Regions from separate parts of the Nocardioides sp. HB32 genome, predicted to be linked through region 2. Evidence: predicted binding sites of a transcription regulator. Region 2 holds the regulator's gene; each other region holds the start of a gene.

Region 1 (3,273 bases), 1.8 Mb from region 2:
TACGCCGACCGCCTCGTCACCGGTCAGGCCGAGGTCGTCGGAGAGGACCGACACGGCGTGGATCAGGGCCGAGCCACCGCCGGGGACGATGCCCTCCTCGATCGCGGCACGCGTCGCGGAGACGGCGTCCTCGATGCGGTGCTTCTTCTCCTTCAGCTCCACCTCGGTGGCGGCGCCGACCTTGATCACGCACACGCCGCCGGCCAGCTTCGCGAGGCGCTCCTGGAGCTTCTCGCGGTCCCAGTCGGAGTCGGTGGACTCGATCTCGGCCTTGATCTGGTTCACGCGGCCGGCGACCTCGGCGGCGTCACCGGCGCCGTCGACGATCGTGGTGTTGTCCTTGGTGATCACGACGCGACGGGCCTGGCCCAGCACCTCGAGACCGACCTGGTCGAGCTTGAGGCCGACCTCCGGAGCGACGACCTGGCCGCCGGTCAGGGTCGCGATGTCCTGCATCATCGCCTTGCGGCGGTCACCGAACGCCGGGCTCTTCACCGCGACGGCGTTGAACGTGCCGCGGATCTTGTTGACGACCAGCGTCGAGAGCGCCTCGCCCTCGACGTCCTCGGCGAGGATGAACAGCGGCTTGCCGGACTGGATGACCTTCTCCAGCAGCGGGAGCAGGTCGGCCACGGCCGAGATCTTGCCCTGGTGCAGCAGGATGTACGGGTCGTCGAGGACGGCCTCCATCCGCTCGGGGTCGCTGACGAAGTACTGGCTGATGTAGCCCTTGTCGAACTGCATGCCCTCGGTGAACTCGAGCTCGGTGCCCATCGAGTTGGACTCCTCGACGGTGATGACACCGTCCTTGCCGACCTTGTCGAAGGCCTGCGACAGCAGCTCGCCGATCACGGCGTCGCGGCTGGAGATCGTGGCGACGGACGCCATGTCCTCCACGGACTCCACCTCGCGGGCGGCCTCCTTGAGCGCGTCGCCGACGGCCTCGGCGGCGGCGTCCATGCCGCGCTTGAGGCCCATCGGGTTCGCACCGGCGGCCACGGCGCGCAGGCCCTCGTGGACCATCGCCTGGGCCAGCACGGTCGCGGTGGTCGTGCCGTCGCCCGCGACGTCGTTGGTCTTGGTCGCGACCTCCTTGGTGAGCTGCGCACCGAGGTTCTCGAACGGGTCGTCCAGCTCGATCTCACGGGCGACGGTCACACCGTCGTTGGTGATGGTCGGGGCGCCCCACTTCTTGTCCAGGACGACGTAGCGGCCCTTGGGGCCGAGCGTCACCTTGACGGCGTTGGCGAGGGCGTCCACGCCGCGCTCGAGCGCGCGGCGGGCGTTCTCGTCGAACTCCAGGATCTTGGGCATGACTCTCCTCTAACGAGTTCGGGTCGTCCGCCTCAGGGCTGGCCAGAGGCAGCCGAGAGGCGGACGACCCGGTGAAATCAGGAAACGACTGCGAGGACGTCGCGAGCCGAGAGGATGAGGTACTCCTCGCCGGCGTACTTGACCTCGGTGCCGCCGTACTTGCTGTAGATGACCTTGTCGCCGACGTTCACGTCGAGCGGGACACGGTTGCCGTTGTCGTCGATCCGGCCGGGACCGATCGCCAGGACCTCGCCCTCCTGGGGCTTCTCCTTGGCGGTGTCCGGGATGACCAGGCCCGAGGCCGTGGTCTGCTCGGCGTCGAGCGGCTTGACGACGATCCGGTCCTCGAGGGGCTTGATGTTGACCGACACTACTGATCAACCTCCACTTTCTGGCACTTCGTAGGTGAGGTGGGTGCACGTCTGGTGCCTGCGTTTCGGGTACGCCGTCGCGGGGGTCGCACCGTGTCGCAAGCGCTGGCACACTCACGGGGAGAGTGCCAGACCAGAAACTAGCACTCTCACCAACTGAGTGCCAGAGCGGCCCCCGTGCGGCAGGATCCGGGGATGGACCTCGAGGCGTTCGGCTGGCTGCTCACCGAGGACGGCCAGCAACTCCTGGCCGCGGCGACCCGCGAGCTGGAGAACGCCGGGGACGACCCGCTCGCCGCGCAGACCCGGCTGCGGCGCACCGCTGCGCCGGAGCACGCCGCCGCCGCCGTCACCCAAGCCACCCTCCGGCGCCGGGCACGCGAGAAGTTCGGTGCGGACGCCGACCGGATGTACTTCACCCCCGACGGGCTCGAGCAGGCCACCCGGCAGCGGGTCGCGGAGCACCGCGCGGCCCGCCTGGTCGCCGCCTCGACCCGAACCGTGGTCGATCTCGGCTGCGGCATCGGCGGCGACCTCCTCGCGAACGCTCGCGCGGGCATCACGGCGGCCGGTGTCGACCTGGACCCGGTGCGCGTCGCAGTGGCCGAGGCGAACCTGGCCGCCCTCGGCCTGCCCGGCGCGGTCATGGTCGCGGACGCGACCATGGTCGACACCTCGCCGTTCGACGTCGCGTTCGCCGACCCGGCCCGGCGGGGCGCCCGCGGGCGGACCTTCGACGTCGACGACTGGACTCCCCCGTGGTCGTTCGTGGCGGCCCTGCTGTCCCGGGATGCGTGCGTGAAGGTCGCGCCCGGCATCCCGCACGCGCTCGTCCCGGCGGGCGTGGAGGCGGAGTGGGTCAGCGACCACGGCGAGGTGAAGGAGGCCGCGCTCTGGTCCGGCCGGCTCTCGACCACCGCCCGCCGCGCGACCGTGATCGGCGAGGGCGGGCTGGCCACCCTCACCGACGAGGACGACCCCGGCGCGCCGGTGCGGAGCATCGGTCAGTACTTCTACGAGCCGGACGGCGCCGTGATCCGGGCCGGACTCGTGACTGCCGTCGCGGCCGGCGTGAACGGCGGCCTGGTCGACGAGCACATCGCCTACGTGACGTCCGACGAGTCGTTCCGCACCCCGTTCGCACGCGGCTACCGGGTACTCGACGAGCTCCCCTACCGCGAGAAGCAGCTGCGCGCCGCGCTCCGTGAGCGCGGCGTCGGACGGCTGACGATCAAGAAGCGCGGCGTCGACGTCGTACCCGAGCAGCTGCGCCAGCGGCTCGACCTGCACGGCGAGCAGGAGGCCACGCTCGTGCTGACGCGGGTCGCCGGATCGGGTACGGCGCTGCTCGTCGCGCCGTTCTGAACGCGACTCTCCCGGGAGCCCTGGTGGACTCCCGGGAGTGTCGGTGTGGTGACTGCAGGTCGGTCAGACAGCCTGGGGAACGGCGCCGACGACCTCGCCCTTCTCGGTCTGCTCGGCCCGGCGTGCGTGCCAGATGCCGAGGCCGAAGAGCACCAGCAGCAGGGCCGCGCCGGCGAAGGACACGATGGCGGCGATCCCGGCGATGGTGCCGATGGTCGCGAAC
Region 2 (3,273 bases):
CGCCCGTCGGTCAGGACCACCTGCTCACCGACCCGGAGTCGGCGTACGGCGACCGCGTGGTGCGCCTCGTCGCCGTCGACGGTGACCTCCGCACCCGGGCCGACGCCGGCGAGCGTCGGCACGAGGTGCACGGGCAGCGTCATGTCAGTGCTGGTTGAACGCGTCGCGGATCCGGCCGAACATCGACTTCTGGCTGGGCCGCACCTGGCCCGACGGCGCCTCCTCCTCGCGGAGCGCCGCGAGCTGCCGGAGCAGCTCCTGCTGCCGCGGGTCCAGCTTCGTCGGGGTCTCGACGACGACCGTGACGACCAGGTCGCCGCGACCGCCGCGCAGTCCGGGGACGCCACGTCCGCGGAGCACCTGCTCGGCCCCGGACTGGGTGCCGGGGCGGATGTCCAGGTCGAAGGACTGCTCGAGACCGGTCTCGCTCTCGTCGCCCTCGACGACGTCCGCCTCCAGCGTGGGGAGCGTCAGCGTGGTGCCGAGGGCCGCGGCGGTCATCGGGAGCGTGACCGTGCAGTGCAGGTCGTTGCCGTGCCGGGTGAACGTCGGGTGCGGGGCGATGTGGATCTCGACGTACAGGTCGCCGGCCGGGCCGCCGCCGGGGCCGACCTCGCCCTCGCCGGTGAGCTGGACGCGGGTCCCGTTGTCGACGCCGGCCGGGATCTTGACGGTCAGCGTGCGGCGCGAGCGGACCCGGCCGTCACCGGAGCACTCGCGGCAGGGGTCCGGGATGATCGAGCCGTAGCCACGGCACGCGGCGCACGGCCGGAGGGTGCGGATCTCGCCGAGGAACGAGCGCTGCACGTGCGCCACCTCGCCGGCGCCGCGGCAGGTCTCGCACGGGATCGGGTGGCTTCCCGGTGCCGCGCCCTCGCCGTGGCAGGTGCTGCACAGCACCGCCGTGTCGACCTTGATCTCGCGGGTGATCCCGAAGGCCGCCTCCGCGAGCTCGACCTCGAGCCGGATCAGCGCGTCCTGACCGCGCCGCTCCCGCGGCCGGGGACCCCGGCCGCCGGTGGCGCCGGCGCCACCGAAGAACGCGTCCATGATGTCGGTGAACGAGAAGCCGGCGCCCTGGCCGAAGCCGCCGCCCATCCCGCCGAACGGGTCGCCGCCGCGGTCGTACGCCGCGCGCTTGCCCGGGTCGGAGAGCACCTCGTAGGCGACCGAGATCTCCTTGAACCTCTCCTGGGCCTCCGGCTCCGGGTTGACGTCGGGGTGGTACTGCCGCGCCAGCCGCCGGTAGGCCTTCTTGATGGTGTCGGCGTCTGCGCCGCGATCGACACCGAGAAGCTCGTACAGGTCCTGGCTCAACTGTTGTTCCTTCTGGTTCCGGGTGGGTTCGGGTGGTGGGCTCAGGCCTCGTCGAGGATGCGCGAGACGTAGCGCGCGACCGCGCGGACGGCGGCCATCGAGCCCGGGTAGTCCATGCGGGTGGGCCCGACGATGCCGAGGCGCGCGAACGCCTCGTCACCCGGGCCGTACCCGGTCGCGACCACACTGGTCGAGGAGAGCGACTGGTACGGGCCCTCGTGGCCGATCCGCACCGTCAGCGGCTCGCCCGAGTGGGCCTCGCCGAGCAGCTTGAGCAGGATCACGTGCTCCTCGAGCGCCTCGAGCAGCGGGCGGACGGCGGAGTCGAAGTTGTCGCCGTACCGCGCCAGGTTGGCAGCACCACCGACCGCGACCCGCTCGTCGGACCGGTGGTCGGACATCGCGTCGACGAGCGTCTCCACGACCGCCGCCGTGGTGGGGTCGGCGTCCTCGGCGGGCACCAGCGCGCGCAGCGCGGTGACGGCCTCGGCGATCACCTCGCCGACGGCGGTCCGGTTGACCAGCGAGCGTAGGTCGGCGAGGTCGTCGTCGGCCAGCTCCTCGGCGATCTCGACCAGGCGCTGCTCGACCCGGCCGGTGCTGAGGATCAGCACGACCAGCAGGCGGTACGGCGCCAGCGCAATGACCTCGACGTGGCGGACCGTGGAGCGGGAGAGCGTCGGGTACTGCACGACCGCGACCTGCCGGGTCAGCTGCGAGAGCAGCCGCACCGAGCGGTTCACGACGTCGTCGAGGTCGACGGCGCCGTCGAGGATGGTGGCGATCGCGCGCTTCTCGGCGGTGCTCATCGGCTTGACCGTGGTGAGCCGGTCGACGAAGAGGCGGTAGCCCTTGTCGGTCGGCACCCGACCGGCACTGGTGTGCGGCTGGGTGATGTAGCCCTCGTCCTCGAGCGCCGCCATGTCGTTGCGGACCGTGGCCGGCGAGACGCCGAGGCCGTGCCGCTCGACCAGCGCCTTGGAGCCGACCGGCTCCTCGGTGGCGACGTAGTCCTCGACGATCGCCCGGAGGACGGCGAGCCTGCGCTCCTCCTGCATGGTCGGCCTCCTCCCGCCTGTTGACTGGCACTCGAATGTCCTGAGTGCCAAGCCTACAAGGCGGCCGGACCGGCGGGCTCTCGGAACGCCGGCAGGGAGGACGCCGGCGGCTGTGCGGGGGCTGTACGGCCTAGGGTGGGCCGGTGCCGTTCACCGACGTCGCCGACCGCGTCTGGGTCGCGCGCTATCCGCAGTGGGACGTCAACGTCACCCTCGTCGGAGGGTCCGACGGCCTCCTGGTCGTCGACACCCATGGCTCCGACGCGCACGCGCGCGAGGTGGTCGACGACGTACGCCGCCTCGGCGCCGGCGAGGTGACCGGGATCATCAACACCCACTGGCACTTCGACCACTCCTACGGCAACCGCACCTTCCGGACCGCCTACGGCGAGCTGCCGATCATCGCCCACGAGACGGCGGCCGAGGAGCTGGCGCGGTGGGGCGACGCGGACGTCGTGGTCCTGCCTGACCGGACGTTCTCCAGCGCGCTCGCGCTCGACCTCGGCGACCGGATGGTCGAGCTCGTGCACCCCGGGAAGGGACACACCGGCGGCGACCTCGTGCTGCGCGTGCCGGACGTCGACGTGCTGCTCGCCGGGGACCTGGTCGAGGAGTCCGCGACCCCGTCGTTCGGCGACGACTCGTGGCCGATGGACTGGCCGCTCAGCCTCGACGTGGTGCTGGCGCTGACGACCTCGGCCTCGCTGGTCGTGCCCGGCCACGGTGCGCCGGTCGACCGCGACTTCGTCGAGGAGCAGCGCAACCAGATCGGGATCATCGCGGAGACGATCCGTGACCTCGCCGGCCGCGGCGTGCCGCTCGACCAGGCGGTCGAGACCGGTGAGTGGCCGTGGCCGCGGGAGCGACTGGGCGAGGCCGTCCGCCGCGGCTACGAGCA
Region 3 (3,273 bases), 1.1 Mb from region 2:
CACGATCGCCGGCCCGACCGACATGGTCGCCGGCAGCTCGCGCTACGAGGGGTACGTCGCCGGGCTGGCCGCCGCCGGGCGCGCAGTCGACGAACGGCTCGTCGAGCGTGGCGACTTCGGGCAGCAGAGCGGCGCCGACGCGATGCGGGCGCTGCTCGAGCAGGCGCCGGACCTCGACGCGGTCTTCTGCGCGAACGACCTGATGGCGGTCGGCGCCCTCCAGGTGCTCCGCGACGCCGGCCGACGGGTGCCGGAGGACGTCGCGGTGGTCGGTTTCGAGGACGCGCCGATCGCCCAGTCGGCCCATCCACCGCTCACGACGGTGCACCAGTCCCCGGAGCGGATGGGCCGCGAGATGGTGGCGTTGCTGCTCGAGACGATGGCCGCGCCCGAGCGCGATCACGCCGCACGGATGTTGTCCACCCGTCTGGTCGTCCGCGACAGCAGTTGAGCCACCGCTTAGCATTTGCCCATGGAGCATCGCGGTGAGGCCCAGGTGCCACTCGTCCTGCTCGCGACCAGTCGCGAGTGGGCCGAGGGCGAGCCCGGCCACGGCGCGCTCGACGCGGCGCTCGCCGCGCACGGCCTCGCGAGCCGGTGGGTCGTCTGGGACGACCTCGGCGTCGACTGGGGCACCGCCGAGGTCGTGGCGGTCCGCTCGGCCTGGGACTACGACGGCCGGCTCGGGGAGTTCCTCGGCTGGGCGTCCGGTGTCGGCCCGACGCTCCTCAACGGTGCGTCGGTGTTCCGCTGGAACACCGACAAGCGCTACCTGATCGAGCTCCAGGACGCCGGCCTCCCGGTCGTCCCGACGGTCGCGGCCGACACCATCTTCGACGTACGCGCCGCCGCCGACGGGTTCGGCCTGGCCGTGGTGAAGCCGCGGGTCGGCGCCGGCGGCCGCGGCCTCGAGGTCGTCACGGACGGCCGGGTCTGGCTTCCGAAGGACGGTCACGAGGGTCCCTGGGTGGTGCAGCCGCTGGTCGAGTCGATCCACACCGAGGGCGAGATCTCCGTCTTCGTGATCGGCGGCCGGCCCGTGAGCCAGGCGCAGAAGACCCCGAGCGCCAATGACATCCGGGTCCACGAGCAGTACGGCGGCAGCTCGCGCTCGGTCGAGCTGGGGGAGCAGGCCGCGTCGCTGGCGGCCGAGGCGATCGCCACCGTGGTCGACCTGCTGGGCGAGGAGATCGTCTACGGCCGGGTCGACATGATGCGCTACCGGGACCGCCTCGTGGTCAGCGAGGTCGAGCTGACGGAGCCGGGCCTGTACCTCGACGTCCTCCCGCTGAACGCCCTGCCGTTCGCCGAGGCCGTCGCCGCCCGGGCCTACCCGAAGACCTGGTGAGGTCCGCCGCCCGGCTGTGCTGAGGGCCCCGCTTCTTGCACTCGCAGGGGTCGAGTGCTAAACATGACGCTGGCACTCTCCTAGCGAGAGTGACAACCGGATCGGTGCCAGTTGAGGCCCGCCGCGCCGGCGAGAAAGGGTTCGCCGGGTCAGCGGGGCCGTCCGTCGCGGGCAACCCATCGAGCCGGATCCACGAACTCTAAGCGTGAGGAATCGCAGGAGTTATGCCCAAGCTGATTGCTTTCAACGAGGAGGCCCGGCGCGGTCTCGAGCGAGGCATGAACACGCTCGCCGACGCCGTCAAGGTCACCCTCGGCCCCAAGGGCCGCAACGTCGTTCTCGAGAAGAAGTGGGGTGCCCCCACGATCACCAACGACGGTGTGAGCATCGCCAAGGAGATCGAGCTCGAGGACCCCTACGAGAAGATCGGCGCCGAGCTGGTCAAGGAGGTCGCCAAGAAGACCGACGACGTGGCCGGTGACGGCACCACCACGGCGACGGTCCTCGCGCAGGCGATGGTCCGCGAGGGTCTGCGCAACGTGGCCGCGGGTGCGAACCCGATGGGCCTCAAGCGCGGCATCGAGGCCGCCGTCGCCGCCGTGTCCGAGCAGCTCTCGAGCATGGCGATCGACATCGAGACCAAGGAGCAGATCGCCGCCACCGCGTCGATCTCCGCCGCTGACACCACCGTCGGCGAGATCATCGCCGAGGCGATGGACAAGGTCGGCAAGGAAGGCGTCATCACCGTCGAGGAGTCGAACACCTTCGGGCTCGACCTCGAGCTCACCGAGGGCATGCGCTTCGACAAGGGCTACATCTCGGCGTACTTCGTCACCGACCCCGAGCGGATGGAGACGGTCCTCGAGGACCCCTACATCCTGATCGCCAACCAGAAGATCTCGTCGGTCAAGGACCTGCTCCCGCTGCTGGAGAAGGTCATGCAGTCGGGCAAGCCGCTGCTGATCCTGGCCGAGGACACCGACGGCGAGGCCCTGTCCACGCTGGTCGTCAACAAGATCCGCGGCACCTTCAAGTCCGTCGCCGTCAAGGCACCGGGCTTCGGTGACCGCCGCAAGGCCATGCTGCAGGACATCGCGATCCTGACCGGCGGCCAGGTCATCTCGGAGGAGGTCGGCCTCAAGCTCGAGTCGACCGGCATCGAGCTGCTCGGCCAGGCCCGCAAGGTCGTCATCACCAAGGACGAGACCACCATCGTCGAGGGCGCGGGCGACGCCGACCAGATCGCTGGTCGCGTCAACCAGATCCGTGCGGAGATCGAGAAGTCGGACTCCGACTACGACCGCGAGAAGCTGCAGGAGCGCCTGGCCAAGCTGGCCGGCGGTGTTGCGGTCATCAAGGTCGGCGCGGCCACCGAGGTCGAGCTCAAGGAGCGCAAGCACCGCATCGAGGACGCCGTTCGCAACGCGAAGGCGGCCGTCGAGGAGGGCATCGTCGCCGGTGGCGGCGTCGCCCTGGTGCAGGCTGCGGCCACCGCGTTCGACAAGCTCGAGCTCGAGGGTGACGAGGCGACCGGTGCGAACATCGTGCGCTTCGCCTCCGACGCCCCGCTCAAGCAGATCGCGATCAACGCCGGCCTCGAGGGCGGCGTCGTGGCGGAGAAGGTGCGCAACCTGACCGCTGGTCACGGCCTGAACGCCGCCACGGGCGAGTACGTCGACATGATCGCCTCGGGCATCATCGACCCCGCCAAGGTGACCCGCAGCGCGCTGCAGAACGCCGCCTCCATCGCGGCGCTCTTCCTCACCACGGAGGCCGTCGTCGCCGACAAGCCGGAGAAGTCCGCCCCGATGGGCGACCCGTCCGGCGGCATGGGCGGCATGGACTTCTGAGTCCGACCCGCTCCACGTAGCATCGTTCGAACGGCCCCAGTCCCCCGGGACTGGGGCCGTTCGCCGTCTCCCGCC

Evidence for each region. The regulator HrcA, encoded in region 2, represses chaperone genes, less so after heat shock. The targets are predictions, from matches to a motif close to TTGGCACTCGNNNNNNNCGAGTGCCAA.
Region 1: a site for HrcA is predicted at 1,826-1,852, ahead of groES (co-chaperone GroES). Genes of this name have one in related genera too.
Region 3: a site for HrcA is predicted at 1,418-1,444, ahead of groL (chaperonin GroEL). Genes of this name have one in related genera too.

What each region holds. Positions count from the first base shown of each region.
Region 1 is NZ_JBSSBS010000001.1:4,223,077-4,226,349, forward strand. It holds gene groL (chaperonin GroEL) at 1-1,314, opposite strand, end outside; gene groES (co-chaperone GroES) at 1,392-1,685, opposite strand; gene ACVW2K_RS21165 (THUMP-like domain-containing protein) at 1,881-3,050, shown strand; gene ACVW2K_RS21170 (hypothetical protein) at 3,114-3,273, opposite strand, start outside.
Region 2 is NZ_JBSSBS010000001.1:2,418,798-2,422,070, reverse strand. It holds gene ACVW2K_RS12245 (16S rRNA (uracil(1498)-N(3))-methyltransferase) at 1-143, opposite strand, end outside; gene dnaJ (molecular chaperone DnaJ) at 145-1,317, opposite strand; gene hrcA (heat-inducible transcriptional repressor HrcA) at 1,359-2,375, opposite strand; gene ACVW2K_RS12230 (MBL fold metallo-hydrolase) at 2,519-3,273, shown strand, end outside.
Region 3 is NZ_JBSSBS010000001.1:1,270,911-1,274,183, forward strand. It holds gene ACVW2K_RS06445 (LacI family DNA-binding transcriptional regulator) at 1-451, shown strand, start outside; gene ACVW2K_RS06450 (ATP-grasp domain-containing protein) at 473-1,348, shown strand; gene groL (chaperonin GroEL) at 1,573-3,198, shown strand.